DNA from 4 places in the Microbacterium luteum genome. Region 3 is predicted to be linked to each of the others. Evidence: predicted binding sites of a transcription regulator. Region 3 holds the regulator's gene; each other region holds the start of a gene.
What was found. The regulator HrcA, encoded in region 3, represses chaperone genes, less so after heat shock. The targets are predictions, from matches to a motif close to TTNGCACTCGNNNNNNNCGAGTGCNAA.
Positions count from the first base shown of each region.

Region 1 (7,675 bases), 740 kb from region 3:
ATGTGCGGGTAGAGCGCGTAGTTCTGGAACACCATCGCGATGTCGCGATCCTTCGGCGGCACGTCGGTCACGTCGCGCTCGCCGATGCGGATGGCACCCGAGTTGACCTCTTCGAGGCCGGCGAGCATGCGCAGCGAGGTGGACTTTCCGCAGCCGGAGGGGCCGACGAGAACGAGGAACTCGCCATCGGCGACCTCGAGGTTGAGCTTGTCGACGGCGGGGCGCTGGCCTCCGGGGTACAAGCGGGTTGCGTTGTCGAACGTGACGGACGCCATGGTCTTTCTCCTTCACCGGCAGGTACGTGCCGGACGATCCGTAGTGAATGGAAGCGGGGGCTCTCCCGCACGCCCACCATCGGGCGTGTCTCCAGTATGCCACGCGGCAAAGAACCGGAGGTGTCTGGGCATTTCCCAGGGTCGGTGACTAGCATCGTCCACGCCGCGCTCCCCGAGCGGCGCGCCGGAGCATTACGGCCGACGTTCTCCTACGAGGTTCCATGTCACACGACGAATCGACTCCCGACACCAGTCCCGAAACGACCCCTGGCGACCGCCGAGACGCCGTGCGCGCGAAGGCGAAGCAGGTGCAGCAGCGACAGTCGCGCACCCGTCTGATCCAGCGGGTCTCGCTCGCGACGGTCATCGTGGCGGTGGTGGCCGCCGTCGCCGTCGTGATCACCTGGACGGTCTCCAGCAACGCCTCGCGCCCGATGGCGCAGCCGGCGAACGTCACCGAGGACGGCTTCGAGGTCACCGATGTGACCGGTGTCGGCTCGGTCGGCGCGGAGCCGACCACGACGGAGATGGACGACAGCGCAGCGGGCGAGGAAGAGGCCGACGACGAGAGCGACTCGTCCGGGAACGCCGCGATGTCCGCCCAGGCGGAGCCGGTCGAGACGCCCGAACCCGGCGTCGTCGACATCCGCATCTACGTCGACTACCTCTCCAGCGGCGCGCAGGACTTCCAGGTCGCCAACGTACAGCAGCTGCAGAAGTGGGTCAGTGAAGACGCCGCGACCCTCAGCTACTACCCGGTCGCGATGCTCACCGCGAAGTCGAACGGCACCAAGTACTCCATCCGTGCCGCGAGCGCCGCCGCGTGCATGGCGCACTACTCGCCCGACGACTTCTTCAAGTTCAACGACACCCTGCTGCGCCAGCAGCCCGAGCTCGACACCGACGGCTATACCGACATCGAGCTCGCCGACCTCGCTCAGGCTTCCGGCGCGGACGACCCGCAGACGGTGCGCGACTGCATCGTCGAGGAGAAGTTCGCCGCGTGGGCCAAGACCGCCACCGACCGCGCACTCGACGGCATCCCCGACACCGACGACATCTCGCTCACCGGCACCCCCATGGTGCTCGTGAACGGAACGCCGTACGTGGGAGCGCTCGACAACGCCAAGGAGTTCGCGCAGTTCGTGCTGACCGTCTCCAGCGACGCCTACTACGAGGCCACCCCGGCTCCCACCCCGAGCCCCACATCGTGAGCCGCGCGTCGGCTGGGTAGACTGGACCCCTTGCCGACTTGGCGCAATTGGTAGCGCACCCGACTTGTAATCGGGCGGTTACGGGTTCGAGTCCCGTAGTCGGCTCCATCGGTGCCCTTGGTGTCGACCCCGACGTTGTCATCGGGCGGTTACGGGTTCGAGTCCCGTCCTCGGCTCCATCGGTGCCCTTGGTGTCGACCCCGACGTTGTCATCGGGCGGTTACGGGTTCGAGTCCCGTCCTCGGCTCCATTGGTGCCCTTGGTGTCGACTCCGACGTTGTCATCGGGCGGTTACGGGTTCGAGTCCCGTCCTCGGCTCCATCTCGGGGCGGGCAGGATGGGGGGATGGCCGCCCATCGAACGCTCGCAATGGCGGGTGCCGTGGCGATCGGTGTTCTGACCGCGGTGCAGGCTCGCGTCAACGGCTCTCTCGGAGCGGCGCTGACGGACGGCTTCGTCGCCGCGGCGGTGTCCTTCGGCTCCGGCCTCCTGATCCTCGTCGCTCTCAGCGCCGCCCTGCCCGCCGGGCGCCGGGGCGTCGTGACGCTGGCGCACGGACTGCGCCTGCGCACGCTGCCGGTGTGGATGCTCGTCGGCGGTCTCGCCGGGGCGTTCAGCGTCGCCACCCAGAGCCTGACCGTGGCCGTGATCGGCGTCTCGCTGTTCACCGTGGGAATGGTCGCGGGGCAGGCGGTGAGCGCACTCGTGCTCGACCGGATCGGCTACGGACCGGCGGGTGTCGTCGCCGTGACCGTGTCCCGCGTCGTGGGGGCGGCCATCGCCGTCGCCGCGGTGCTGCTGTCGGTGGCGGGTTCGCCGGTGAACAGCGTGCCGTGGTGGATGCTGCTGCTGCCGTTCCTCGTGGGAGCCGGCATCGCGTGGCAGCAGGCGACGAACGGGCGCCTGCGGCAGCGCGTCGGCTCTGCGCTCACGGCCACGGCGGTGAACTTCGCCGGCGGCACCATCGTCTTGCTCGTCGCGGCAGCCGTGCACGTCGCCATCGTCGGAGCGCCCGCGGCCTTCCCCGCGGAGCCGTGGCTCTACATCGGCGGCGCGTGCGGCGTCGCATACATCTTCATCGGCGCCGCCGTGGTGCCCTACACCGGGGTGCTGCTCATGGGGCTCGGCGCCGTCGTCGGTCAGCTCCTGACGTCGGTCCTGCTCGATGCGCTGTGGCCGACGACGGCGAGTCCCGGAGTGCTCATCGGACTGACGGTGTCGGCGGTCGCTCTGCTCGGTGCGGCGATCGCCGTGTTCCCGCGCCGTCGGCGCTGAGGGTCAGCGCGAGCGCTTCTTGCCGGGCATCGACGAGACGAAGGTCGTCGGGTCGATCTCCTTGCCGCGCAGCGGCCTCGACCGCGTCGGCTTGCCGCCGACGTAGAGCCACCCGAGGAGCTCCTCGTTCTTCGCCAGTCCGTGGGCCTTCGCGACCGCCTTGCTCCGCGTCGCGCCGCCGGTGCGCCAGAAAACGCCCCAGCCGGCGTCGTCGAGGGCGAGGCTCAGCATGTGGGCGACACCCGAGGCGACGGCCTCCTGCTCCCAGTGCGGCACCTTGCTCTTGCGGAAGCGCACGACGACGGCGAGCACGAGCGGCGCGCGCAGGGGCTTGGTCGAAACGCCCTTGCGTCCCTCTGCCTTGTTGAGGGCGCGGCCGAGACGTTCGCGTCCGGACCCGCGGATCTCGATGATCCGCCACGGCTTCAGCGACGAGTGGTCGGCCACGCGTCCGGCAGCGGCCACGAGATCGAGCAGTTCGTCGTGGCTGGGAGCCGCGTCGGTGACCTTCGACAGCGAGCGCCGCCGGCGCATCGCCTCGGCGACTGTGGTCACGCGTCGTTCTCGGGCGTGAAGTTCATCGAGAGGGAGTTCATGCAGTAACGGTCGCCGGTGGGGGTGCCGAAGCCGTCGGGGAACACGTGACCGAGGTGCGAGCCGCAGGACGCACAGCGCACCTCGGTGCGCTCCATGCCGTGGCTGTTGTCCTCGAGCAGCTGCACCGCGTCGGGGCGGATCGACTCGTAGAAGCTCGGCCAGCCGCAGTGGGAGTCGAACTTGGTGCCGCTCTTGAACAGCTCGGCGCCGCACGCGGCACACGTGTAGAGCCCGGCGCGCTCCTCGTCGAGGAGTTCACCGGTCCAGGGACGCTCGGTGCCGGCCTCGCGCAGCACCTGGTACTGCTCGGGGGTGAGCTCTTCGCGCCACTGCGCGTCGGTCTTGTCGACGGAATAGTCCATGGAGATCTCCTTCCCCTCCATTCAACCGCAGCGCGCCGCATCGGGCGCCGAGTGTGACGATGATGACGCCGACAGCGGACAATGGGCGCATGGATGCCGTGGCCGACGTCGCCGATCGCTATCGGCGGTTCGCGGTGGCTGAGGCTCCGTCACGATCCTCTCTCTATGCGGAGTGGGCGGCGGGTGTCGCCGACGACGTCGACGTGTGCCACGTGCTCGCGCGCATCCCGGCCTCTCGCCGGCAGCCACCGCTCGTGTTCGCCGTCACACGGATGCTGGGCGCGCCCGAGCAGGCCTTCTCGCGTTGGCGCGACTGGCTCCTGGAGCACGCCGACGCCGTCGTCGCCGAGACGTCGCGACGCTCCCTGCAGACCAACGAGCCCCTGCGGTGCGCCGCCCTGCTGCCGGCGCTCGCGACGATCCCCGGACCGATCGGCTTCCTCGAGGTGGGTGCGAGCGCCGGTCTCTGTCTGCAGCCCGACCGCTACTCGTACCGCTACCGCCGGCCGGATCACCCTGACGTGCGACTCGACCCGCCTTCCGGCATGTCGCCGGTCGTCCTCGACGCGAACATCACGGGCGACGCTCCGCTGCGCCTGCCTGAGATCCGGTGGCGGATGGGCGCCGACCTCACACCGATGTCGGCGGGCGATCCCGATGACCGCGCCTTCCTCATGGCCCTGGTGTGGCCGGGGGAGCGGGGTCGAGCGCAGCGGATCGAGGCCGCGCTCGATCTCGCCCGTCGCGAGCCGATCGAGGTGGCATCCGGCGACGCGAGCGATCCCGATCTCGTCCCTCGGCTTCTCTCGGGGATGCCCGACGGGCTCACCCCGGTCGTGTCGACTCTGGGGCTCCTGCCCCACCTGCCCCGGGCGGCGCGTGAGCGGCTCATCGGCGCCATCGCCGACACCGGGGCCATCTGGGTGTCGCTGGACCCGCCGCAGGCGCACGACTGGTGGACCGCGCCCGTCGACCCGGGTGCGGGCCGGTTCGTGCTGCACCGCGACGGCGCGCCGCTGGCCTACGCGGATCCGCTCGCCGCATCCCTGGAGTGGCTTACGGGATGACGGTGCCGGCACGGTTACCGTGGACGACGTGTCCCTCTCCGACCGCGACCGTGCGCTCCTCGATTTCGAGGCGCAGTGGCATCGCCACGTCGGAGCCAAGGAGGAGGCGATCCGCGCGGAACTCGGGCTCGCCCCGGCTCGCTACTATCAGCTGCTCGACCGGCTGATCGACACGGTCGAGGCGCAGCGTCATGACCCGATGCTGGTGAAGCGCCTGCGGCGGCGCCGCGACGTGTCCGAATCCGGGCGCGCGACCCGGTCGATGCCGGGCTGAGCGGCCCTCGGGGCGGATTCCCGGGTTCACCGACGGGTGCCGGTAGCATCGTGGGGTGCCGAAATCGACCTACCCGCGGGATCGCTTCGACGACCTCCCCGCGGACAGCGGGCGCGTCGGCGCCCACCGGGCCGAGAACCCGCACATGCGCGGGTGGGTCGTCTTCCTGTGGGCCGCGGTCGCCACTCTCGTGCTCATCGTCGCGGGCATCTTCGCGACGCTGGTCCTCAGCGGACGCGTCTCCCTCGCTCCCGACGCCGCTCCCGAGCCGACGCCCACGGCGACCATCGAGCCGGTGATCGACACCGCGTACGACGTGCTCGTGCTCAACGCCACGCCCGAGGCGGGTCTCGCCACGCAGGTCAAGGACGTGCTCGTCGAGGCCGGGTGGTCCGCGGATCAGGTCAACGCGAGCGAAGCGGGAACCTCCGACTTCGCCGAGACGACCGTGTACTACGCCTTCCCGGGCGACGAAGCCGCCGCGGCGGGCGTCGCCGAGCTGCTCGGTGGGGCACGCATCGAGCAGAGCGACTTCTACCAGCCGACCGACGACGCCGCCACCGAAGACGTCGACGAGAGCGAATCGGCTCAGCTGACCGTGGTCATCGGCCTCGACCACACCGACAGCGCGTCGGAGGAGACGCCCGCTCCCTGACGCGAACCCCCTCGGGACCAGCGGTTGTTTCACGCCGGTAAATACTTCTATGCGCCCCTGTCAACAGTTGCTGTGATGGCGGTTCGGTGAATTCGCGTCTGCCTACGATGAGCCTGTCCCACCGCACTACAGGAGATTCGCATGGCTCAGGGCACCGTCAAGTGGTTCAACGCCGAGAAGGGTTTCGGCTTCATCACCGTGACCGACGGGCAGGACGTCTTCGTCCACTACTCCAACATCGAGATGAGCGGTTTCCGCGTGCTCGAAGAAGGACAGGCGGTCGAGTTCACCGTCGGGTCGGGCCAGAAGGGCCCGCAGGCGGAGTCCGTTCGCGTCGTCGCCTGACGCGCCGTCACGTCGCGCGCCGAGCGCGTGAGGAAGGGCGGGATGCTGCGGCATCCCGCCCTTCGTCGTGAACACGGACGGTGGCTTGCACTCCCCGGGGGCGAGTGCCAGAATGTATTAGCACTCGTCTCATACGAGTGCTAATGACCGAAGGCCAACGTCCGGGAGGGACGACACACACATGGCAAAGATGATCGCTTTCGATGAAGAGGCCCGTCGCGGCCTCGAGCGCGGCCTCAACACGCTGGCCGACGCCGTCAAGGTGACCCTGGGCCCGCGTGGGCGCAACGTCGTGCTGGAGAAGAAGTGGGGCGCCCCCACCATCACCAACGACGGCGTCTCGATCGCCAAGGAGATCGAACTCGACGACCCGTACGAGAAGATCGGCGCGGAGCTCGTCAAGGAGGTCGCCAAGAAGACCGACGACGTCGCGGGCGACGGCACCACGACCGCCACCGTTCTCGCTCAGGCACTCGTCCGCGAGGGTCTGCGCAACGTCGCAGCCGGCGCCGACCCGATCTCGCTCAAGCGCGGCATCGAGAAGGCCGTCAAGATGATCACCGACCAGCTGCTGGCCGACGCCAAGGAGGTCGAGTCGAAGGAGCAGATCGCCGCGACCGCGTCGATCTCCGCCGCTGACCCCGAGATCGGCGAGCTCATCGCCGAGGCGATCGACAAGGTCGGCAAGGAAGGCGTCGTGACCGTCGAGGAGTCGCAGACCTTCGGCACCGAGCTCGAGCTCACCGAGGGCATGCGCTTCGACAAGGGGTACATCAACCCCTACTTCGTCACCGACCCCGAGCGTCAGGAAGTCGTCTTCGAGGACCCCTACATCCTCATCGCGAACCAGAAGATCTCGAACATCAAGGACCTTCTGCCGATCGTCGACAAGGTGATCCAGGACGGCAAGGAGCTCCTCATCATCGCCGAGGACGTCGAGGGCGAAGCCCTCGCGACCCTGGTGCTGAACAAGATCCGCGGCATCTTCAAGTCGGCTGCCGTCAAGGCTCCCGGCTTCGGCGACCGTCGCAAGGCTCAGCTGCAGGACATCGCGATCCTCACCGGCGGCCAGGTCATCACCGAAGAGGTGGGTCTCAAGCTCGAGAACACCACGCTGGACCTCCTCGGCCGTGCTCGCAAGGTGATCATCACCAAGGACGAGACCACGATCGTCGAGGGCGCCGGCGAGGCGGACCAGATCGAGGGTCGCGTGACCCAGATCCGTCGCGAGATCGACAACACCGACAGCGACTACGACCGCGAGAAGCTCCAGGAGCGCCTCGCCAAGCTCGCCGGCGGCGTGGCCGTCATCAAGGCGGGTGCGGCGACCGAGGTCGAGCTCAAGGAGCGCAAGCACCGCATCGAGGACGCCGTCCGCAACGCGAAGGCCGCCGTCGAGGAGGGTGTCGTCGCCGGTGGTGGCGTGGCCCTCATCCAGGCCGGCAAGGGCGCGTTCGCGAACGTCGAGCTCACCGGTGACGAGGCGACCGGCGCCAACATCGTGAAGGTCGCGATCGAGGCTCCGCTGAAGCAGATCGCTCTGAACGCCGGCATGGAGCCGGGCGTCGTGGCCAACAAGGTCGCCGAGCTGCCCCTCGGTCACGGTCTGAA
Region 1 is NZ_CP063814.1:941,879-949,553, forward strand. It holds gene IM777_RS04580 (ABC transporter ATP-binding protein) at 1-275, opposite strand, end outside; gene IM777_RS04585 (DsbA family protein) at 497-1,489, shown strand; tRNA gene IM777_RS04590 (tRNA-Thr) at 1,522-1,597, shown strand; gene IM777_RS04595 (DMT family transporter) at 1,835-2,764, shown strand; gene IM777_RS04600 (nitroreductase family protein) at 2,768-3,298, opposite strand; gene msrB (peptide-methionine (R)-S-oxide reductase MsrB) at 3,316-3,723, opposite strand; gene IM777_RS04610 (DUF2332 domain-containing protein) at 3,813-4,790, shown strand; gene IM777_RS04615 (DUF3263 domain-containing protein) at 4,819-5,064, shown strand; gene IM777_RS04620 (LytR C-terminal domain-containing protein) at 5,120-5,719, shown strand; gene IM777_RS04625 (cold-shock protein) at 5,861-6,064, shown strand; gene groL (chaperonin GroEL) at 6,246-7,675, shown strand, end outside.
Region 1: groL (chaperonin GroEL) is a predicted target of HrcA. The motif match lies at 6,182-6,208, and genes of this name have one in related genera.

Region 2 (7,675 bases), 950 kb from region 3:
GGGGGTTCGGGTGCGGGTGCACGTCGGGCCGGTCGACCACGACCGGGGCGACGGCGCGCACGTCGTCGGCGCACACGTCCGACAGGCCGTTCGAGGCGAGCGTCCCTTCCGGGTCCTGTTCGAACTCCGCTGCGGCCTCCGGGTCGCGCAGAAGGCTAAGGATGAATTCGATCAATGCATCGGCGATGGTCGCCAGCGGAGTGGTCATGGTGTCTCTCCCGTCGTTTCGAGACTCGTTCTCGAGGCTATGCAGGTCTGCGAGGTTCGGAATCGGGGGTAACCCCGAAAGATTCTGAGGGCGCTTAGGGATCTGCGCGTGAGGTCGGGGGTCATCGTCCGGCCCCTTCCGTCGTGCTCATCGCCACGCGCAGTTTCGCCAGCAGATCCGACCGCGACGTGGCAGCCAGCCGCCGGCGGATCTGTCCGATGTGGTGCTCCGCAGTACGCGGTGAGATGAACAGCTCTGCTCCGATTTCGGCGTACGTCCGGCCCTGCAGCACCAGCTGGGCGATCTCGTGTTCGCGCTCGCTGAGACCGGTGTTCGCGGAGGTGGGAACCGGGCCTGTTGCCGGTTCGCCCGAGGGTGCCGTCTCGCGCGGGTGCAGCTCCCGCGCGCACGCCAGCAGCCGCGCCCCGACCTTCTTGTCCTTGCTGCGACGGGCTCCGTGTCCGGCGAGGCGTGCGCCGTCCCACGCGAGTCCGACCGTGGAAAGACCCCGGGCGGCCGCTTCCACCGCGTCGGGGTCGACGGTGCCGGCGAGGATGGCCGTCCACGCTCGCCCGGCCTGCGCCATGCGGGCGGCGAGCGGGTTGCGGCGGGCGGCGGTGACGAGTGCTTTGGCGTGCGGTGCGAGGTCGTCGGGGCGATTCTCGAGGATGCCGCGCTGAATGCCCGCCCAGTGCAGCGCCGTCGCCCACACCGACGGCTCACCGAGCCGGTCGACGAGGGCGAGTGCGTCGCGGAAGGCCGGCTGCATCCATTCGGCGTCGCCGAGGCGGGCCGAGACGATCACCAGTTCGCTCAGCGGCAGCAGCATGTACAGGTCGGGTTCGACACGGCGCACCCGGCTCTTGAGCGAGTCCCAGGCGGATCCGAGCGCGGCGACGTCGTCGTAGCGCCGAGCGAGTTCGACCGTGACGGCCGCGGCGATGACGTCGTCGCGGGCCGAGAGCACGGCGCCGTCGGCGGTCGCCGCGGCCAGCGAGCGTCGCGCCTCGGCGACCTGCTCGCGCTGCACGGCGATCCACGCGTTCCACAGCAGCAGGCGCGGACGCCAGCGGCGGCAGTGCGCGGTGTGGGTGAGGGCGTCGGTGATCACCGTGTGGGCGAGATCCAGGTCCCCGATCCCGATCGCGGCGGTCGCGGCGATGACGGCCGGAAGCTCGGGCGTCGGCGAGGTGTCCCGGGCGGCGCACGACAGGTCGGCCGCGCGGCGAAGGTCATCCACAGCCTCGCGGGGGCTGTCATCGGAGAGCGTGGCGCGCAGGCCGCGATCCAGCAGATCGAGCGCGACCCCCCGGGCAGACGGGGCCGCCGGTGCCGTCGCATCCGCTGTGCCCGTGGAGAGGTCGCGCTCGACGAGTCTGCCGGCGCCGGCGGCGGCGACGAGTGCGCGCGTGCGACCGGGCGCCGACGCCGGCGGCATCGCACGGTACGTGTCGTGTGCGATCGACATCATCCCGCGGTCGGCCCATGTCGTCGCGAGCGTGTCGGCGGCGAGGTCGTGGTCCGGGTGAGCGCGGTCGATCCCCACGCCGCCGAGGAGCAGTCCGGCCCCGTCGCCGTCCCCGGCGGCCCACAGGGCGTGCGCGTGCGCGGCGGCGATCTCGGATTCCGGCACGCCGCACGCGACGGCGCGCTCGAAGAGTGCGGCCGCGAGCGCCGGCTGGCAGGCGATCTCGGCGCGTGCGCGTTCGGCGATCGCGTTGCCGAGCGCGGAGTCGACGATCCCGTCGAGACTCGCGGCCAGGTCGGAGCCCGGCACGAGGTCGAGCGAGCCGTGCCAGATCAGATCGATGAGCACGTCGATCGACGTGCTGGCCCGGGCCGCGTCGGCCACGAGCGGGAGGGGGCGTCCGTTGGCCGTGAGCAGTCCCTCGGCATGGCCCTCTGCGATGATCTCCGCGGCGTCGGCGGTCTCGGCACCGGCGTGACGCGCGCCGAGGCTGAGGGTCTCGATGCGGCGGCGAACGGCCGGCGAGACCGTCTCGAGCCGGTGCTGGACCCGGCGGCGCACGACGCGTGCGAGCTCGCGGTGCTCGGGGTCGTCGCTGCAGTCCTGGAGGTCGTGCGCCTCGACGCACGCGGCCACCAGCCACGCGGTGCCGCCGCTGATGTCGAGGATGTGCTGCGCGCACGCCGCATCCGCCGACAGCAGATCGGTGCGCACCTCGGCGAGCGTCACCTCGCCCAGCAGCAGGGGCGGACTGTCGTGCTCGACCACGCGGGTGATCTCCACCAGCGCCGGCGGTGCCGGCCACGTGCGGTAGGCGATGACGAGGCCCGCGTCGGGTCGATGCGCGCGTTCGAGGAGTGTTCCGAGCGCCTTCTCGTCGAGCTCCTGCGCGTCGTCGACGAGGAGGGTCACGTCGTCGTCGACGGGATCGGTGCTATCGCGCGCCGACCACAGGTGGGTCGGCCGGCCGTCTCGGTCGAGCCGACCGCGCAGGTAGGCGAGCGCATCCGTCTTGCCCGAGCCGGCACCCCCGACGATCGCTGCGCGCAGTGGGGGTCTGCGCGTGACGAGGTCGTCGAGGGCGCCGAGCGCGTGGGCAGCCCGGGGAAGCATCTCTACCGTCGGATCGGTGGTCTCGGTGAGCCTGTTCACTATCGCCCCCGCACGCTACTCAGCCGTCACCGTCGTATCGGACGGGCTGGGGCTGGGCGACGTGGGGGGAGTCGTCTCGGTCTGCGTTTCTGAGGGCGCGGGGTCGGGTGCCGTCGAGGTCGACGCGGTGGGTTCCGGCTCGCTCGTCGGCTCGGGCTCCTGCGTCGGGGTCGTCTGATCCGGCGTCGGGTCGGTCGTCGGCGACGGGTCCGTCGTCGGCTCGGTCGGGGTCGGGTCCGGCTCCTGCGTCGGAGTGGTCGACGGTGTCGAGGGCGAGGGCGTCGACGGGGTGGTCGGCGTCGGTGTCGATGTGGTCGGAGGCGTCGACGGCGTGGTCGTCGACCCGCCGGATCCGGACGAGCCGGTCGATCCGGTGGAGCCGCTGGACCCGGACGAACCGCTCGAGCCCGACGACCCGCTCGACCCCGTCGATCCGCTGGATCCCGAGGACTTCGGCGGCGCCGACTTCGACGGCGACGTGCGCCCCTGCGTGGCACTCGAGGAGGAGGACGATGACTTCGGTGTGGTGCGGGTGTTGTGCACCATCGGGTTGCTGCGCGGTGTGGTCCAGCCGCCGGTGTCCGCCTTCGGCCGGGGCGCGGCCTTGACCGCATCGGCAGCACCCGGTTCCTCACCGGCCGCCTCGGGCTCACTCGTCTCGCTGACCGCCTGCGAGGACGCGGTCAGCTCCATGCCGAGCCACTCGCTCAGCGACTGCTGGCTCGAGCCGGCGGCGAGGGTGCTGTTGCCGAGTCCGGTCGCGTTCGCGAGCACGAGGCCGCTCGCGAGCACGAGCGCGCCCGCTGCGGACGCCGCGATCGGGATCGCCCGAGACCGGCGAGCGGGAAGCGGCGTGGGTGCCTCGGCGACATCGGCCGCCTCGGCGACGGGGGCGTCGTCGACCAGTGCCGCGGCGGACCCGGCCGGCAGCAGGGCGAGACCCGCGCCGATCTCGGCGGCCGGTGCGATGGCCCGCGCTGCGCCGAGGGCGATCGAGGACTTCGGATCGGCATCGATCGCGATCGGACGGTCGAAGCGCTCGGAGAGCATCTGCGCGACGAGCGGGATGCGAGATGATCCGCCGACGAGCAGGATGCTCTCGACGTCGTCGGGAGTGAGACCGGCGGCTTCGAGCGTGTCTTCGAGCGTGTCGGCCGTGCGCTCCACCGACGGCGCGATCATGTCCTCGAACTCCGCACGGGTCAGGCGAACGCTCGCCGCGCCCGTGGGCAGGAGCACCGGGATCGTCACGTCGGAGTCGAACGAGAGCGCCTCCTTGGCGTCGACGCACTCCCGGCGCAGCTGCGACAGCGCCAGCCGCATGTCGGCGTCGTCGGACTGCAGGTCGGCTGCGGTCACGCCCGCAGCGCGGAGCACGTGGCGGAGCACCTCGTCGTCGAAGTCGGCGCCACCGAGGTCGTCGATTCCCGACGCGCTGCCGAGGGGCGCGAACCCGCCGTCGTCGGACTTGCGGAGGATGACGGAGTCGAACGTGCCGCCGCCGAGGTCGTAGACGGCGAGCGAGCGGCCCGGCTCCAGAACCCGGCCGGCTTCGTACTGCCGTGCGGCCGCTTCGGGTTCGGTGATCAGCGACACCTCGCCGACCTCGGCGCGGCCCAGCGCGGTGCGGATCAGGCCCAGCCGGTGGGAGCCCCACCCGGTCGGGTGGGTGAGCATGGTGCCCTCGGGTGACGAGCCCTCGCGCTCGACGACGGCCTCGATGACCGAGGCGACGGTGTGCGCATAGAGCTGCTCGGGCGGAAGAGTCCGCCCCGCCACCGACAGCGGAACGTCGTCGCCGATGCTGCGCTTGAACTCGCGCACGAGCCGCTCGGGCTGGCTGATGCCGCGTCGTTCGGCGGCGTCTCCGAAGAGCAGGCCGTCAGCGGTGACGAACACCGATGACGGAGCACTGTCGGTGCTGCGTCCGAGCGGAAAGCTTCGGGTGTCGAGTGTGGTGTCGGGAGCGGACCGTGCGGTCGCTGCCGCCGTCCTGCTCGTACCGACGTCGATACCCAGAAAATACGCCGTTGCCATGATCCCCCCACGGATCGGGCGCGAGCTGGCGAGAGCTCGTGATTACCCCAGTTGTTCCCAGTGTCCCAGTGCAGCAGACGAGGAGCGATCACGGTGGCGAACGCCGTCGTCTGCATCCGATGCCAGGTCACCCAGCTGACCCGGTCTCGGTGTTGTCATCGTACACACACATGAGGGGAGACGGCCAGGGCCGTGCTGATACGTGTCGATCGTAAATCTGGCACTCGCGTTGCAAGAGTGCCAGCGCTTCCCTAGACTTGCGTTAGCACTCTCACTCCGAGTTTGCTAACGAGTCTTGACGTCTCATAGGAAAGCAGAGGTAGACCCGTGTCGGTTTCCATCAAGCCGCTCGAGGACCGCATCGTCATCACGCAGGTCGAGGCCGAGCAGACCACGTCCAGCGGTCTGGTCATCCCCGACACCGCCAAGGAGAAGCCCCAGGAGGGCGAGGTCGTGGCGGTCGGTCCCGGTCGCATCGACGACAACGGCAACCGTGTCCCGGTCGACGTCGCCGTCGGCGACCGCGTGATCTACAGCAAGTACGGCGGTACCGAGGTCAAGTTCGGTGCCGATGAGTACCTCGTGCTGTCGGCGCGCGACGTTCTGGCGGTCGTCGTCCGCTGAGACACCCCGCTTGACGAAGGGCTCGGATGCTTCGGCATCCGAGCCCTTTTCGCTGCCGCAACCGGGCGCGGCAGGTCGGGACTACGATGAACCGGTGAACCTCGACGCGCCCGAGCCCCCCGGGGGAGCCGGCGACGCCGACGAGGCAGCACGAGACGCCCCCGACCTGGGGGAGACCGCGCTCGTGACCGCGGGCGTCGGCGTTCCGTCGTCCGCCGACGCAGGCGCCTCGCCGCCGGACGCCTCGCGAGAGCGAGCGTGGGGCGGCGTGTACACGTTCGTCGCGTACCTCCTGTGGGGGTTCCTGCCGCTGTACTTCCTCGCGCTCGCACCCACCGGGCCGTGGGAGGTCGTCGCGTGGCGCATCCTGCTGTCGCTGGTGTTCTGCGCGATGCTGCTGACCGTCACGCGCACGTGGCCTCGGCTGGTGGCGATCCTCCGGCAGCGACGTCTCGTCGGCTGGACGGTGGTGGCGGGCCTGCTCATCTACGTCAACTGGCAGGTGTTCCTCATCGCGACCCTGACCGGGCACGTGATCGAGACGAGTCTCGGATACTTCATCAATCCGATCCTGACCGTGCTCCTGGGCGTCCTCATCCTCCGGGAGCGGCTGCGTGTCACGCAGTGGATCGCGCTCGGCATCGCGGCCGCCGCGGTCGGGGTGATCGTGGCGGGCTACGGTGCGTTCCCGTGGATCGCACTGTCGCTGGCGACATCCTTCGGACTGTACGGGCTCGTCAAGAAGCAGATCGGCCCCTCCGTCGACGCGGTGAGCGGGCTCACGCTCGAATCGCTCTGGCTCACCCCGGTCGCCATCATCCAGCTGATCGCGGTGGGGGTGACGGCCGGTCTCACACTCGGCACGGCCGGAGCCGTGCACACCGTGCTGCTGCTTCTGGCGGGGGTGATGACGGCGACGCCCCTGCTGCTGTTCGCCGCGGGCGCGCGCCGGGTTCCGCTGACCGTCATCGGCCTCCTGCAGTTCGTCGCCCCCATCCTGCAGTTCACGATCGGGGTGTGGATCCTGCAGGAGCCCATGCCGCCGGAGCGCTGGATCGGCTTCGCGCTGGTCTGGGCGGCGCTGGTGATCCTGTCGGCGGACTCCGTGTCGGCCGCGCGCCGGTCGCGCCGCACGGTGTCGGACGTGGCCGACCTCACGTAACGGAGCGCGTCACCGCACGAGGCGCGCGATGGCCTGCGATGCCTCCGCGATCTTCTCCTCGGCCTCGGGGCCTCCGGCTCGCGCGGCGTCGACCACGCAGTGACGCAGGTGGTCGTCGAGGAGCCCCAGCGCCACGGTCTCCAGCGCGCTGGTGAGGGCGCTGATCTGCGTCAGGATGTCGATGCAGTAGCGCTCATCCTCGACCATCGTGCGGATGCCGCGCGCCTGCCCCTCGATCCGCTTCAGGCGATTGAGGTAGCGGGCCTTGTCGCTGATGTAGCCGTGGTGGGCGTGCGCGCCGTCGGTGATCGGGGCGGTGTCGGTCATCGGGACTCCTTCGGTGTCGGTGCGGTCGCGCGGAAGCGGCGCAGCAGCAGGCTGTTGCCGACGACGAAGACGCTGGAGAACGCCATCGCGGCCCCGGCGATCATCGGGTTCAGCAGGCCCAGGGCGGCCAGGGGGATCGCGGCGGTGTTGTAGGCGAACGCCCAGAACAGATTGGTCTTGATCGTACGCAGGGTCGCGCGCGACAGTCGCAGCGCGTCGACGGCGGCGAGCAGGTCTCCGCGAACCAGGGTGAGATCGGATGCGGCGATCGCGGCATCGGTCCCGGTGCCCATGGCGATGCCGAGGTCGGCCTGCGCGAGGGCGGCGGCATCGTTGACCCCGTCGCCGACCATCGCGACGACCCGTCCCTCGCTCTGAAGCGCGTTGATCGTGTCGACCTTGCCTTCCGGCAGGACCCCGGCTGAGACACGCTCGATGCCCACCTCGGCGGCGACGCGTCGAGCAACGGACTCGCCGTCGCCGGTGAGCAGCACCGGCTCGAGGCCGAGCGCGCGCAGGCGCTGCACCGCCTCCGCGCTGGTGGGCTTCACGCCGTCGGCGAGCGAGATGGCGCCGCGGGCCGCGCCATCCCATGCCACGTGCACGGTCGTGAGGCCCTCGGTGTCTGTCTCGATCGGTGTGACCGCCCAGGAGCGCAGGAACGACGCGCTGCCCACCAGCACCGCACGTCCGTCGA
Region 2 is NZ_CP063814.1:2,631,457-2,639,131, reverse strand. It holds gene IM777_RS12925 (IniB N-terminal domain-containing protein) at 1-208, opposite strand, end outside; gene IM777_RS12920 (LuxR C-terminal-related transcriptional regulator) at 330-2,828, opposite strand; gene IM777_RS12915 (Hsp70 family protein) at 2,844-4,865, opposite strand; gene groES (co-chaperone GroES) at 5,193-5,489, shown strand; gene rarD (EamA family transporter RarD) at 5,758-6,651, shown strand; gene IM777_RS12900 (metal-sensitive transcriptional regulator) at 6,661-6,978, opposite strand; gene IM777_RS12895 (heavy metal translocating P-type ATPase) at 6,975-7,675, opposite strand, start outside.
Region 2: groES (co-chaperone GroES) is a predicted target of HrcA. The motif match lies at 5,083-5,109, and genes of this name have one in related genera.

Region 3 (7,675 bases):
ACGGTATGGAGCAGGCCTTCGCCCTCAACATGATCGACACCCCCGGCCACGTCGACTTCACCTACGAGGTCTCGCGCTCGCTCGCGGCGTGCGAAGGTGCCATCCTGCTCGTCGACGCGGCACAGGGCATCGAAGCCCAGACGCTCGCGAATCTCTACCTGGCGCTCGAGAACGACCTGCAGATCATTCCGGTCCTGAACAAGATCGATCTGCCGGCAGCGGATCCCGACAAGTTCGCCGCTGAACTGGCGGGTCTCATCGGCGGCGACCCCGACGACGTGCTGCGTGTGAGCGGGAAGACCGGTGTCGGGGTCGAGGCGCTTCTGGACCGTCTGGTTGAGAAGATCCCTGCTCCCGTGGGAGACGCGGACGCCCCGGCCCGAGCCATGATCTTCGACTCCGTCTACGACTCCTACCGCGGTGTGGTCACCTACGTGCGCATGGTCGACGGCAAGCTCCAGCCCCGCCAGCGCATCCAGATGATGTCGACGCGTGCGACCCACGACCTCCTGGAGATCGGGGTTTCCAGCCCCGAACCGATCCCCACGCAGGGCCTCGGAGTGGGGGAGGTGGGCTACCTCATCACCGGTGTGAAGGATGTGCGGCAGTCCAAGGTCGGCGACACCATCACCGATCAGCGCAAGCCCGCGGCCGACGCCCTCCCGGGGTACACCGATCCGAAGCCGATGGTCTTCTCCGGCATCTACCCGATCGACGGGAGCGACTACGCGGATCTGCGCGAAGCGCTCGACAAGCTGAAGCTCTCGGATGCGTCTCTGCAGTACGAGCCGGAGACCTCGGTGGCCCTCGGATTCGGCTTCCGCTGCGGGTTTCTCGGACTGCTGCATCTGGAGATCATCACCGAGCGGCTCACGCGCGAGTTCGGACTCGATCTCATCACCACGGCACCCTCGGTGACGTACGACGTGATGACCGACACGGGTGAGACGGTCACCGTCACGAATCCGAGCGAGTATCCCGACGGGCGTGTCGCAGAGGTCTCGGAGCCGGTCGTCAAGGTCGGGATCCTGCTTCCCAAGGACTACGTCGGAACCGTGATGGAGCTCTGCCAGGCCAGGCGCGGCTCGCTGCTCGGCATGGACTACCTCAGTGAGGATCGCGTGGAGCTGCGCTACAATATGCCGCTGGGCGAGATCGTCTTCGACTTCTTCGATCAGCTGAAGTCGAAGACACAGGGATACGCGAGTCTCGACTACGAGCCGGCCGGTTCGCAGACCGCCGACCTGGTGAAGGTCGACATCCTCCTGCAGGGCGAGAAGGTCGATGCGTTCAGCTCGATCGTGCATCGGGAGAAGGCGTACGGCTACGGCACGATGATGACCGAGCGGCTGCGCAAGCTGATTCCCCGCCAGCAGTTCGAGGTGCCGATCCAGGCGGCCATCGGCGCGCGGATCATCGCCCGTGAGAACATTCGCGCCATTCGCAAGGACGTGCTGGCCAAGTGCTACGGCGGCGACATCTCCCGCAAGCGCAAGCTGCTGGAGAAGCAGAAGGAGGGCAAGAAGCGCATGAAGATGGTCGGTCGCGTCGAAGTGCCCCAGGAGGCGTTCATCGCCGCGCTGTCCGGTGACGTCGAGACGAAGAAGTAGGAGCTTCCGGCACTCACCGGATGCTCGGGAGCGGATCGGTAGGCTCGACACATGCGCCGCGGAACCTTCAAGGACGACACGGTCGACTACGCAGCCGTCGGGGCGACGCAGGCGCCTGACCTCATGCACTTCCCGCCGGAGCGGAGCATCCCCGCCGAGCAGGCGTGGCGGATCGGATCGGGGGAGTCGCGCTTCCGCAGCGCGGGCGAATCGCTGCTGTCATGGACGGCGCAGCGCGGGTCGGGACTCACCCTCAGCGATGTGCGCCCCGCGCCCGGGCCGATGTACTCGGGCGTGAGCTTCGATGCCGAGGGCGCACCGATCGCACCCAGTCGCACCGAGGCGGATCAGCGGTTCGACACCGACGGCACCCCGTTCGTCGGTGCGGGCACCTCCATCCGGCTCGCCGGCCGAGTCGCGGGCATGAGCGTCGACGCGGAACTCCGGGTCATCTTCGCGGTGGAGGAGCCGCGACGGATCGGCTTCGCCCTCGGCACGGTGGGCGGCTCGGTCGTCAGCGGCGAGGAATCCTTCATGATCGAATGGCACGACAACGACGAAGTCTGGTTCACCGTTCGCGCCTTCGATGCGCCGCGCGCGACGCTGTACCGACTGATCCCCGCTCTGACGCGCCGCCGGCGTCGCGAACTCTTCACGCGCTATCTGCGGGCGATCTCGCCGCTGTACACGACGCCCGCGTGAGTGCGGATCGAGCGCGCTGATGGGCGCTGCGCTCCCTCTCGGTGATCCCGCTCCCGCGGACGGGATGCTGCCCGATGATCTCGTCCTCGGCGGCGCGACCGCCTTCGGCGCGTATCTGCACGTGCCGTTCTGTCGCGTGCGCTGCGGATACTGCGATTTCAACACCTATACGGCCGGGGAGCTGCGCGGTGCGCGGCAGGACGCGTACGCCGACACGCTCTTGGACGAGGTGCGGCTCGCAGGACGGGTTCTGGCCCATCGCGGGCCGTTGCGGGAGGCGTCGACGGTGTTCTTCGGCGGCGGGACCCCGACCCTCCTGCCTGCCGGCGACCTCGCTCGCATGCTCGAGGGGATCCGAGACACCTTCGGGATCGCGAACGGCGCGGAGGTGACCGTGGAGGCCAATCCCGACACGGTCACCCGCGCCGTCGTCGACGAGCTCGCCGACGCCGGCGTCACCCGCATGTCGATCGGCATGCAGTCTGCGGTCCCGCACGTGCTCGCCGCTCTCGATCGCACGCACCGACCGGAGAACGTCGGCCAGGCCGTGGCTGCCGCGCGCGCCGCGGGTTTGGGGGTGAGCATCGACCTGATCTACGGCGCGCCGGGGGAGAGCCTCTCGGATTGGTCGCGCTCGATCGACGCGGCGGTCGCCCTGGAGCCGGACCACATCTCCGCCTACGCCCTGATCATCGAGGACGGCACCAAGCTCGCGCGCCAGATCCGGCGCGGCGAGGTGCCGGCACCCGACGACGACCTGCAGGCGGACATGTACGAGGCCGCCGAGACGGCCTTCGCCGCGGCGGGCCTGGAGTGGTATGAAGTCTCCAACTGGGCACGGCGGGAATCCGACCGGTCGAAGCACAACCTCGCCTATTGGCGGGGTACGGACTGGTGGGGGTTCGGGCCCGGCGCGCACAGCCACATCGGCGGCCTCCGCTGGTGGAACGTCAAGCACCCCGCCGCATACGCCGCGCGGCTGAGCGAGGGTTCGTCTCCCGCGGCCGGGCGCGAGCGACCGGACCGTTCCTCGCGGGACCTCGAGACCGTGCTGCTGCGTTCGCGTATCCGCGAGGGGCTCCCGATCGCGCTCGTGCCCCGCGACCGACGCGGCGCGGTGCCGGGGCTCATCGCCGACGGCCTGATCGATGGGGCCAGCGCGATCGGCGGCACGATCGTGCTCACCCTTCGCGGCCGGCTGCTCGCCGACGCCGTCGTGCGCGCCCTCACGGACTGACGGGCGGGCCCGACGCGCGCTCCGGCGGTCGGCGCGATAGAATTGGCACTCACTCGAGACGAGTGCCAGTGCACGCCGGACACGTATGCGGGAGGATCCATGGTCAGCGCACGCGGACTGGAAGTCCTCCGCGCGATCGTGCAGGACTACGTCGAGACGCGCGAGCCGGTCGGCAGCAAGTCCATCGTGGAGCGTCACGCCTTCGGGGTGTCGGCGGCCACGATCCGCAACGACATGGCGATGCTCGAGGACGAGGACCTCATCGCCGCACCGCACACCTCGTCCGGACGGATACCCACCGACAAGGGGTATCGCGTCTTCGTCGACCACCTCGCCGAGGTGCGTCCGCTCTCGCCCGCGCAGCGGACGGCCATCGCCGCCTTCCTCGAAGCGCCGGGAGATCTCGACGACCTCATGGTGCGCACGGTCCGGGCGCTGACCCAGCTGACCGGCCAGGTCGCCATCGTGCAGTATCCCTCCTTCGCCCAGGCGCATGTGTCCCACATCGAGCTGGTCGGGCTGGATGCGGGGCGCATGCTCGTTGTGATCGTCACCGACACCGGCCGCGTGTCGCAGCGGCTCGTCTTCCTCCCGCGCGATCCCGCCGAGGACGAGATCGTGCGCCTGCGGGCGGCGATCGCCGATCTCATCGTCGGCCGCCCCATCCGGGACGGTGCACACGCGATCGCCGAACGCCTTGCTTCGGCTGGAGGCGACCACCGCTCGCCCGATGACGCTGTGATCGACGTGATCGCGATGACCGTCGCGGAGGAACTCGACGAATTCCGGCAGGACAGACTCGTGATGGCGGGAACGGCCAATCTCGCACGGCGCGAGTCGGATTTCCGCGGAAGCATCTATCCGTTGCTCGAGGCGATCGAGGAGCAGGTGACGCTCATGCGCCTCATGGGGGAGATGGTGGCCGACGAGCACGGTCTCGCCGCGAGCATCGGACGCGAGAACGAGCCCTTCGGTCTCGCGGAGGCGTCGGTCGTCGCGGGCGAGTACGACGCGTCCGGTGCCCGGGCGCGTGTCGGCGTGCTCGGGCCGACTCGCATGGACTATCCGAGCAACCTCGCATCGGTGCGCGCGGTGGCGCGCTACCTGTCGCGGCTGCTCGAAGAAGACGAAGGCGCCCGCTGAGGCGCTCGAACACAGACGATCCCGTGGCGACACGGGTGGGAAGGCGAACGTGGCTGACCACTACGAAGTGCTGGGTGTCTCGCGAGACGCGAGCCCCGACGAGATCAAGAAGGCCTACCGGCGATTGGCGCGGGAGCTGCACCCCGACGTGAACCCGGGGGATGACGCCGCCGAGCGGTTCAAGTCGGTGACGCACGCGTACGACGTGCTGAGCGATCCCGATCAGCGAGCACGCTACGACATGGGCGGCGACTCGCCGTTCGGCGGTGGTGGCGCCGCCGGATTCGGCTCCTTCGGCGACATCTTCGAGACCTTCTTCGGTGCCGCCGGGGGCGGCGGCTCGCGGGGTCCGCGTCCCCGCTCCCGCCGTGAGCGGGGACAGGATGCGCTCGTGCGCGTCACGCTCGATCTCGGCGACGTCGTGTTCGGCGTCCACCGCGACATCGAGGTCGACACAGCGGTGCTGTGCGAGACCTGCGACGGCTCCTGCTGCCAGCCGAACACGCAGCCGGTCACGTGCGACATCTGCCACGGCTCGGGCCACGTCCAGCAGCAGGTGCGGAGCCTGCTCGGCAATGTCGTGACGAACGCGCCCTGCCGGGTGTGCCAGGGTTACGGAACGACCATCCCCTACCCGTGCGCGACCTGCCAGGGGCAGGGGCGGGTTCGGGCACGTCGCACCGTGTCCCTCGACATCCCCGCGGGCGTGGAGACCGGCCTGCGGCTGCAGCTCCCCGGCTCGGGAGAGGTGGGACAGGCCGGTGGCCCCAACGGCGACCTCTACATCGAGGTGTCGGTGAAGGACCACGAGACCTTCAGCCGCGAGGGGGATGACCTGCTGGCGACGTTGGAGGTGTCCATGCCCGATGCCATCCTCGGCACGACGACGACCATCGAGTCACTCGACGGCACGGTCGACCTGGAGATCCGGCCGGGTGTGCAGGCGGGCGATGTCCTGACCATCAAGGGGCGGGGCATCACCCCGTTGCGCGGCAGCCAGCGGGGCGACCTCCGCGTCGGAGTGCACGTCGTGACCCCGACCCGCCTGGACCACAAGGAGCGGGCGCTCATCGAGGACTTCGCCAAGCGGACGAAAGCGCCCGCGCCCAAGCTCGCGGAATTCCACCAGGGCCTGTTCGCGAGGCTGCGGGACCGCCTCCGGAACGGCTGACCGATGCCGCTGCACTTCGTCGTCGACGGGGACACCGCGCTCGACGGTGACGAGGTCGTGCTCACGGGGCCCGAGGCGCATCACGCCGCCGTCGTGCGTCGGGTGCGCGTCGGTGAGGCCGTGACCGTCGGCGACGGCCGCGGCGCATGGCTGTCGGGTGAGGTCGCCGCGGCCTCGCCGCAGCGGGTCGCCGTCGTCATCACGCACCGGCGGACGGTGCCCGCGGCCGCTCCTCGACTCGTGCTGGTGCAGGCTCTCGCGAAGGGCGACAGGGACGAGCTCGCCGTGCAGGCCGCCACCGAGATCGGTGCGGATGCGATCATCCCGTGGCAGGCCTCGCGCAGCGTCTCCCGCTGGCAGGGCGCGAAGATCGAGAAGGGCCGTGCGCGATGGTCCTCGATCGTGCGGGAAGCGGCCAAGCAGGCGCATCGCGCCTGGATCCCCGAGGTGACCGCCCCGGTGTCGACCGCCGACCTCGCCGCGCGCGCGGAGCACGCGCGACTGCTCGTGCTCGTCCCCGACGCCGCCGACCCGCTCACCGGTGTCTTCCTCGATCCGCAAGACACCACCGACGTGCTCGTGATCGTCGGACCGGAGGGCGGGCTGACGCCCGAGGAGGTCGATCGGCTGGGCTCGGCCGGAGCGCGGCCGGTGCGACTCGGGGAGAATGTGCTGCGCACCTCCACCGCCGGACCCGCGGCGCTCGCGCTGGCCAGTGCGGCGCTGCACCGCTGGTGACCGGACCTCACGCCGCGGCGGCGGCGGGCGCCGATAGACTCGCGGTATGACGGAATCGTCTGTTTTCACCCGCATCCTGCGTGGCGAGATCCCCGCGGAGATCATCGCCCAGACCGACAACGCCTTCGCGATCCGCGACATCGCACCGCAGGCGCCGGTTCACCTGCTCGTGATCCCGAAGACCGAGCGGTACCGCGATGTCGTCGAGCTGGCCGAAGGCGACCCCGCACTGCTCGCCGAGGTGGTCGGACTGGCGCGCACGGTCGCCGACGAGCACGCGGACGGCCAGTTCCGTCTCGTGTTCAACACCGGCGCTGCCGCCGGGCAGACCGTCTTCCACGTGCACGCCCATGTGCTCGCCGGACAGTTGGAGGAGAAGACCCTCGGTGCCTGATCAGGAACCCACCGTCGACCGCGTCTACGCGGACGGCGTCGCGATGGTGCAGCTTCTCGGCCCGCAGGACCGTCTGCTGCGAGTCGTCGAGCGCGAGCACCCGGAGGTGGATGTGCACGTGCGCGGCAACGAGATCACGCTCACGGGCGGAGCCGGCGCCGTCGCGTCGGCGCGCACGCTCGTCGACGAGCTCCTCGCCATGACCAGAGCCGGCCACGACATGGCACCGACCGACGTGTCCTCGAGCAGCCGCATCCTTCGCGCCGACGGCGGCATGCGACCGTCCGAGGTGCTCGGCGAGCAGATCCTGTCGTCGCGGGGGAAGGTGATCCGCCCGAAGACCCTCGGGCAGAAGGCCTATGTCGACGCCATCGACGAGAACACGATCGTCTTCGGCATCGGCCCGGCCGGAACCGGCAAGACCTACCTGGCGATGGCGAAGGCCGTGCAGGCGCTTCACCGCAAGGAGGTCAGCCGCATCATCCTCACGCGGCCCGCGGTCGAGGCGGGGGAGCGACTGGGGTTCCTCCCCGGCACCCTGACGGACAAGATCGATCCGTATCTGCGCCCGCTGTACGACGCCCTGAACGAGATGATGGATCCCGAGATCGTGCCGAAGCTCATGGCGACCGGCACCATCGAGGTGGCGCCGCTGGCGTACATGCGCGGACGGACGCTCA
Region 3 is NZ_CP063814.1:1,683,144-1,690,818, forward strand. It holds gene lepA (translation elongation factor 4) at 1-1,610, shown strand, start outside; gene IM777_RS08360 (DUF1990 domain-containing protein) at 1,662-2,312, shown strand; gene hemW (radical SAM family heme chaperone HemW) at 2,332-3,549, shown strand; gene hrcA (heat-inducible transcriptional repressor HrcA) at 3,649-4,692, shown strand; gene dnaJ (molecular chaperone DnaJ) at 4,742-5,863, shown strand; gene IM777_RS08380 (16S rRNA (uracil(1498)-N(3))-methyltransferase) at 5,867-6,601, shown strand; gene IM777_RS08385 (HIT domain-containing protein) at 6,648-6,995, shown strand; gene IM777_RS08390 (PhoH family protein) at 6,952-7,675, shown strand, end outside.

Region 4 (7,675 bases), 1.0 Mb from region 3:
GGGACTCGCCGTCCAGCGCCTCATGGCCGACGGCTACGGGTTCGGCGCAGAGGGCGATTGGAAGACCGCCGTGCTCGTGCGCATCGCGAACGTCATGGGTGCGGGGCTCCCCGGCGGGGCTTCCCTCATGGAGGACTACACGTACGACCTCGTGCCGGGTGATGAGAAGATCCTCGGCGCCCACATGCTCGAGGTGTCGCCGTCGCTGTCAACGCAGCGTCCGCGCCTCGAGGTGCATCCGCTCGGGATCGGCGGCAAGGACGACCCGGTACGGCTCGTCTTCACCGCGGACCCCGGGCCCGCCCTGGTGGTGGCGATGAGCGACATGCGCGACCGGTTCCGCCTCGTGGCGAACGTGGTCGAGAACGTCGACGCGCCCGATCTGCCGAAGCTCCCGGTCGGACGCGCGGTGTGGAAGCCGGCGCCGGACTTCGCGACGTCGGCGGCCTGCTGGCTCGCGGCCGGCGCGGCGCACCATACTGTGATGACGACCGCCGTCAGCCTCGACGTGTTCCGCGACTTCGCGGAGATCGCGCGCACCGAGCTCGCCGTCATCGACGAGCAGACCACGGTGCGCGGCTTCCAGCAGGAGCTGCGGTGGAACCAGGCGTACTACCGACTCGCACAAGGACTCTAGAACCATGGCACGAATCCCCGCGTCCGGCATCCAGCACACCATCCGGGCGGGTGAGTACGAAGCCGTCATCGCGAGCGTCGGCGCGACCCTGCGCTCGCTGACCTTCGCGGGCCGAGACCTGGTCGTGCCGTTCGGTGCCGACGAAGTGCGCCCGGCGCATCGCGGCGCGACCTTGGCGCCGTGGCCGAATCGCGTCGTCGACGGTGCGTACTCGTTCGGCGGCCGGGAATTCCAGCTCGCCCTGACCGAGCCGGCACGCGCACACGCGTTGCACGGGCTGGCCACGTGGCTCGACTTCGACGCCGTCGACGCGGGCGCCGATCACGTCGTGCTCGAGGCGGTCATCCCGCCGCAGACGGCCTATCCGTGGCGTCTGCTGGTGCGCGCGTCGTTCGCCCTCGGGGCGGATGGGCTGACCCAGTCGGTCACGGTGCACAACGAATCGGATGCGCCGGCACCGTGGGGAACGGGCCCGCACCCCTATCTCGTGGCGGGTGAGGGCCGGGTCGATCAGTGGACTCTGACGCTGCCCGCCGACCAGGTGCTGGCCGTCACGCCGGAGCGGCTCATCCCCACGACCCTCCGCCCCGTCGACGCCGACGATCCGGCGCGGTTCGACTTCCGCGCGGCACGGCGCATCGGCGCCGTCGAGATCGATCACGCCTACACGGACCTCGTGCGCGACGGCGACGGTCACGCGACCGTGACGCTGACCGCAGAGGACGGCTCGGGCGTGCTCATGCAGTGGGATGCGTCATGTCCGTGGGTGCAGGTTCACACGGCCGATCGGCCCGACCCCGACGAGAGCAGGCTCGGGCTCGCGGTCGAGCCGATGACGTGTGCGCCCGATGCCTACAATGCCGACAGCTACGACTACGACGCGGGACTCATCGTGATCGAGCCGGGGCAGGAGTCGACGGCATCGTGGCGGATCGCGGCGATCGCCTGACCGCTGCGTTCGCCTGACCGCGGCGTTCGATCGTCAGTGGTGGTCGTGCGTCGCCGGCTGATAGCCGCCGGGAGTATCGGCGAGGCGTGTCGCCTCGACGGATGACAGCGCGGGGGTGACGAGGGCCGACACCACGATGGCCCCCGCGACGAGGCCGATGACGGCGCCACCCGTGCTCCCGCTCGGGCGCCGGCCGGTGCGCCGCAGGGCGCGGGCGCTCGAGGCGGCGACCACGATGATGAGCGCGACGGCGGCGGCGGCGGCGAACGCGCTCGTGTGCGCCGCGTCGACGATCAGGGCGCCGGCGATCGCCAGGATGGCGCCGATCGATGCGGCGATCGTGACGCGAGGAAGCGGCAGGACGCCACGCGCGAGGACGACGGCGCCCCACACCATCGCCGCCGCGCCGAGAGGGAGCAGGGCGACGCCGATGGCTCGCGATGCGAGCGACGAGTCGTCGGCCGTGATCGCGCCCGCCGCGAGGGCGAGTTGGATGAGGCCGGCGCCCCACGCCGCGATCGCGGGAACCGTGACGGTCCACGCGATCGCGGGGGTGCGCCGACGAGCGTCGTGCGAGCTCGACATCTGTCCGGCTCAGGCGAGGCGGCCGCGAGCAGACGTGCTCCGGTCCGCGGCAAGGCCGACGCCGAGCAGCACGATGGCGCTCGCCAGGTGCAGGAAGTGGTCGAACGTGTTGAGGGCGAGGATGTTCGCCGCGGTTCCCACCAGGAAGAACCCGACGACGCCGAGCAGGAGGTAGACAGCTCCCACGGCGATGTTGATGCCCTTGGCCGCGGCCACGGACGACAGGCCGCCGATGAGGAGAACGGCTCCCACCGCGACGTGGACGATGTTGTGCAGCGGGTTCACCTCGAAGATGCCGAGGAGCAGCCCACCCTCGGTCGCGATGAATCCGACGCCGCCGGTGACGAGGAAACCGAGCAGACCTACGACGATGTAGACCGCGCCGAAGATCGAGGCGACGAGGCGGTTCGGTGACGATGACATGTGTAACCTCCTGAATCTGTGCAACGGGGTGTCGCACAGGTGATTCGCAGTATCGGCATTTTCGGATTGCCCGCGGGTGCCGATGTCCGCGGAAACTCCCGGGTCCGCTGCGTCGCGCGGGCCCGGAGCGAGCGGGTCAGCTGTCGCCGCGCATCTTCTCGTTGGCCTCGTTCTTCGCCTTCACCGAGTCGCGCTCTGCTTCGGCCTTCTTGACGTCGGATTCCGCGCGCATCTCGTCGAGCTTGTCGTCGATGCGGTCCCGGGTGTCTTCCCACGCTTCGCCGGCCTTGCGACCGGCGGTCTCCGCGGCATCCTTCGCGTCATCCATGAATCCCATGAGTCACTCCTCTTCTCGAAAGGCAACCGGGTCCCTGTCTGGGCCCGGTTGAGACGCTATTGCGCGCGTGCGGGCTTGGGGATGGGCTTGCGCGGGCTTCGGGCGACGGGTATCGCACACGGCGCATGCCAGATCCGGCTCAGGTGCGGACGATACGATCTCGTGTGGACGGGAGGTGTGCGGATGGGGCGCAACGCAGACGCGATCGCGGAAGGTGTCTCGATCGCCGACGCCGCGGCACGGCTCGCGGTGCGCAACCGCATCCTCGTCGACACGATCGCGCGCAACGAGCCCTTCGATCCCGAACGGGTCGCCCCTTTCGCCAGGGAGACGCTTCTGGCGCTCGCCGCCGAGCAGGAGGCCGCGGCCGACCTCACCCGCAAGCAGCGCAAGAAGGCGTGGGGGAAGTACTCCGATCCCGACGGCACGCACGACTACCGCGATCGGGACACCCGCAACCTTCGACGTCGACAGCGGCAGTACACCGGCGTCGCGAAGGTGCTGCGCGAGCGGGCCGACGACGCCGAGGCCGTCGCTGAACTCGTCGCCGGTGCACGCCAGGCCGCCTGGGGCGACGTCGAGTCGAATCTGCAGCGGCGGCTGGTCGTCGAGGGAGCACGTCCCGACCTCGAACCCGACTACGGGCAGATGCGGGCCGCACGCATGCAGGCTCTGCGTCTCGTCGATCTGCCGCGCCTGGCAGCCCACCGCCGTCGTATCGGCGACGTCACGGTCGGAGCGGTGGACGAACCGGAAGACGTCGCCGCCGCCATCGATTCGCCACCGACCGAATCGTGAGGTAGTCTGAACCTCGGCCTTCGCGCCGTTTCGCGCGGAGGTCCTGCGCCTCTAGCTCAATGGATAGAGCATCTGACTACGGATCAGAAGGTTGGGGGTTCGAGTCCCTCGAGGCGCGCACTGTGTTGAGACAGTGAGGAATCCCTCGCCCATCGGGCGGGGGATTTTCGCGTTTCCGGCGGCGGTCGGCCCGTATGGCACACGGGCGCGATGGCGTCCCGAGGTCGGCGCTGCCGGCTGATCCCGACCCTTTCGGCATGCTTGTCGTTCCGTTCGCCCAGGGCGATCGAAAGATCTGGCACTCGCAGGAGGAGAGTGCTAATCTGGGCTTACTTGAGTCAATGTGACTCAACTTGGACAAGACACTGTCGGATGGCCGCATCCGACCCGCTACGAAGGAGCAGAAATGGGAACCTACGACCCGTTCCGTGAGCTGGACCGCATGGCGTCGAGCCTCCTCGACGCGCGACGTGGACCCCGCCGCATGCCGATGGACCTCTATCGCGATGGCGACCACTACGTCCTGAACGCCGACCTCCCCGGCATCGACCCGGGCTCGGTCGACATCGACGTCGACGGCCAGCTGCTGACGATTCGCGCCGAGCGGACCCTCGCGTCGGGCGACGGCGTCAAGTGGATCACACGGGAGCGCGAGGCGGCGAGCTTCGTGCGGCAGCTGAACCTCGGACAGGGCATCGACACCGAACGCATCTCGGCGAGCTACGGCAACGGCGTGCTGTCGGTGACGATCCCGGTCAGCGAGAAGGCGAAGCCGCGCAAGATCGAGGTCGCGACCGAGGCCCAGCGCTCGGTGCTGCAGGCGCATGAGTCCCACTCCGCGGCATCCGCGGACGGACCGACGCCCGTCGAACAGTAGACCTCCCTCCGGCGACAGCCCCGACTCCACGAGCCGGGGCTGTCGCTCTGTCTCGGCGCGGAGCAGTCCGTGGGGCGTAGCCTGGAGCGATGAGCGCCTATGTCTCGGCGTTCGAGCTGTTCTCCATCGGAATAGGACCCTCGAGCTCCCACACCGTCGGCCCGATGCGCGCCGGGCGTGAGTTCGCCGTCCGCCTGCGCGAGAGCAAGCTTCTCGACCGGGTCACGGGGGTTACGTGCGCGCTCTACGGGTCCCTCGGGGCGACAGGAATCGGCCACGGCACTCCGGATGCGGTGGTGGCCGGGCTTTCCGGGCTCGATCCCGAGACGGCCGATCCGGGAGCGATCCGCGGGGCCTGGTCGAACCTGGCGGACGGGGACCGGATGCTCCTCGGCGGCATGAGACCGGTGCCCTTCGCCAAGGCGGACGTGAGCTTCGAACCTCGGACGCGCCTCCCGGAGCATCCGAACGCGATGACGCTCGTCGCGCGCGACGACGAGGGCGGCGTGCTGGCTGAGGAGACCTATTACTCCGTGGGCGGCGGTTTCATCCGGCGCGACGGCGAGGCTCCGAGGATCGAAGCGACTCCGTCACCGATCCGCTTCGATTCGGCGGAGGAGCTCCTCGCGATCTGCGACGAGCGCCACCTGACGATCGCCGAGGCTGCGCGCATGAACGAGACGGCGCTGCGCTCGGAGGCCGAGGTCGCGGCCGGCCTCGATCGCATCTGGGATGCGATGGCCGACTGTGTCACGGCGGGTCTGCACGCCGACGGCGTGCTGCCGGGCATGCTGAAGGTGAAGCGGCGCGCGAGCGTGATCCGAGCACAGCTCGAGGACACCACTGCGGCCGGTGGTCGCGAGTTGCCGGGAGAGTGGCTCGGCGCGTTCGCCCTGGCCGTGAACGAGGAGAACGCCGCCGGAGGCCGGGTCGTCACCGCGCCGACGAACGGTGCGGCCGGAATCCTGCCGGCGGTCGCGATGTACTGGTGGCGTTTCCTGGCCGACTCGGGACTCGGCGCCGGAAACGCCGTCACGCCCCACGGGGAACTGGTCGGCAGTGCCCTCTTGGGGTTCGGCACCGCGGGCGATGTCGCCGACGCGGGGGACGACGACGCCGTCGCGGACGCGAACCGCCGCCGTGGCATCCGCCGCTTCCTTCTCACGGCGACCGCTCTCGGGTCGCTCTTCAAGGCGAACGCGTCGATCTCGGGTGCCGAAGGCGGCTGTCAGGCCGAGGTCGGGTCGGCGTGCGCGATGGCGGCCGGCGGACTGACGGCGGTGATGGGCGGCACGAACCGCCAGATCGAGAACGCCGCGGAGATCGCGATGGAACACCACCTCGGCCTGACGTGCGATCCCGTCGGTGGGCTCGTGCAGATCCCCTGCATCGAGCGCAACGCGATTGCCGCATCCACCGCCGTCACCGCGGCGCGGCTGGCCCTGCGCGGGGACGGTTCGCACTTCGTGTCGCTCGATGCGGTCGTCGAGACGATGCGTCAGACCGGCATCGACATGTCCCACAAGTACAAGGAGACCAGCGAGGGCGGTCTCGCGGTGAACGTCATCGAGTGCTGACCCGCCGGATGCCGCATCCGTCGGTTCACCTGTCACCGGATGCCGCCTCCTCCGGTTCACCTGTCACGGGATGCCATATCCTCCGGTTCACGTGTCACCACATGTCGCATCCGCTCCGGAAATCGGCATCCAATGACAACCGAAAACCACGTCCGCGCGAGGTCACGCGGACGGATCGCATGCCCAGCCGCGCTGTGCGAGATGGTGGCGGATGCGGGTCACGGCGGGGCTGACACTCGGGGCGAGGTGGATCGCTGAGAACCGCAGCACGGTCCATCCCAGATCCTGATATCGCCCGTACTTCTCGATGTCGCGATTCCACTGGCGGCGGTTGGTGCGATGGTGGTCGCCCTCGCACTCGATCAGGAGGCCGAAGGTCGGATAGGCGAACTCCGTGCACCCGACGAGGTGTCCGCGATCGTCTCGCACATCGTGATCGAGGACCGGATCGGGGAGCCCCGCGCGCCACAGCCCGAGGCGAAGCGCCGTCTCGGTGGGGCTCGCCACCCCTTCGCGCACGAGCGGCAGTGCCTGGCGGAGTGCGGATGCGCCGATCCGGCGACCGGCTTCGATCGAGGCCTCGAGCTGAGCGAACGTCGCGAGAGCGGTCTCCGGTCCGGTGCGATGCCCATCCTCGGTGCGAGGTCTATGCAGGAGTGCATCTCCGGCGGCGACGAGGTCGTCGAGCGAAAGGATGCCGCCGAGCTGCGCCCAGGTCGCCGCGGGCGACGCGATGCGCATCCCGTCGCGGATCCGGACCGAGACGAGGTGAGCCGCCAGCTGGTGACCGCGGACCCCTGCCGCGCGCGGCGCGCGGTGCGGCGCGGCGACGGAGACGTCGAGGGCGTCCGGCTCGAGAGCGCCGCTCGGAAGGGGCAGCCCCCACAGCGCGGCCGCCGTGCCATGACTGAAGAACGCGTGGTCCGCCATCACCGTGTTGTAGGCGGCCGCCCTCCTCGCCATGTCCTGCCGTCTTCGTCGCGCGGCCTCAGCGCCGGGCGTCGCGGTCTCCGACGCGATGTCGACGGCGCCGGTCGCACGCATTCGAGCGCCGATGAACGGCATCTCCAGGTCCCGTCCGCGCAGGCGTCGTGCGCTCACGCCCATCCGGCGGGCCTCTGCGACGGAGAAGGCGACGTCCAGCCGCGGATCGATCGGTTCCGGTCGCCGTGGCATGCACCCGACTATCGCGTCACCGCTCGCGCCGCACCCGCCACTTCCCGGCATCCGGGGATGGATGCTGTCTCCTCCCGCCCTGTGGAGGAGCGGTGCGCCCCCCCCGATTCATATGGCGCAGGATGTCGCATCCCGCCATTCACCGGTCGCGGGATGTCGCATCCGGGGCCGAAACCGACGATGAGCGGCAACCGAACACTCTCGAACGACATCGAGGGGCAACCGAACACTCCTGGAGGGCAGCAGTCAGGCGCGAGCTCGCAGCTTGGCGGTGATGTCGCGGAGGCGCGCGAGTTCGTCGTCGTCGAGGCACGAC
Region 4 is NZ_CP063814.1:653,293-660,967, forward strand. It holds gene araA (L-arabinose isomerase) at 1-637, shown strand, start outside; gene IM777_RS03195 (aldose 1-epimerase family protein) at 642-1,586, shown strand; gene IM777_RS03200 (hypothetical protein) at 1,620-2,171, opposite strand; gene IM777_RS03205 (DUF4383 domain-containing protein) at 2,181-2,594, opposite strand; gene IM777_RS03210 (hypothetical protein) at 2,731-2,931, opposite strand; gene IM777_RS03215 (asparagine synthase) at 3,115-3,729, shown strand; tRNA gene IM777_RS03220 (tRNA-Arg) at 3,775-3,847, shown strand; gene IM777_RS03225 (Hsp20/alpha crystallin family protein) at 4,136-4,606, shown strand; gene IM777_RS03230 (L-serine ammonia-lyase, iron-sulfur-dependent, subunit alpha) at 4,696-6,183, shown strand; gene IM777_RS03235 (PDDEXK family nuclease) at 6,346-7,359, opposite strand; gene IM777_RS03240 (MarR family winged helix-turn-helix transcriptional regulator) at 7,606-7,675, opposite strand, start outside.
Region 4: IM777_RS03225 (Hsp20/alpha crystallin family protein) is a predicted target of HrcA. The motif match lies at 4,025-4,051, and genes of this name have one in related genera.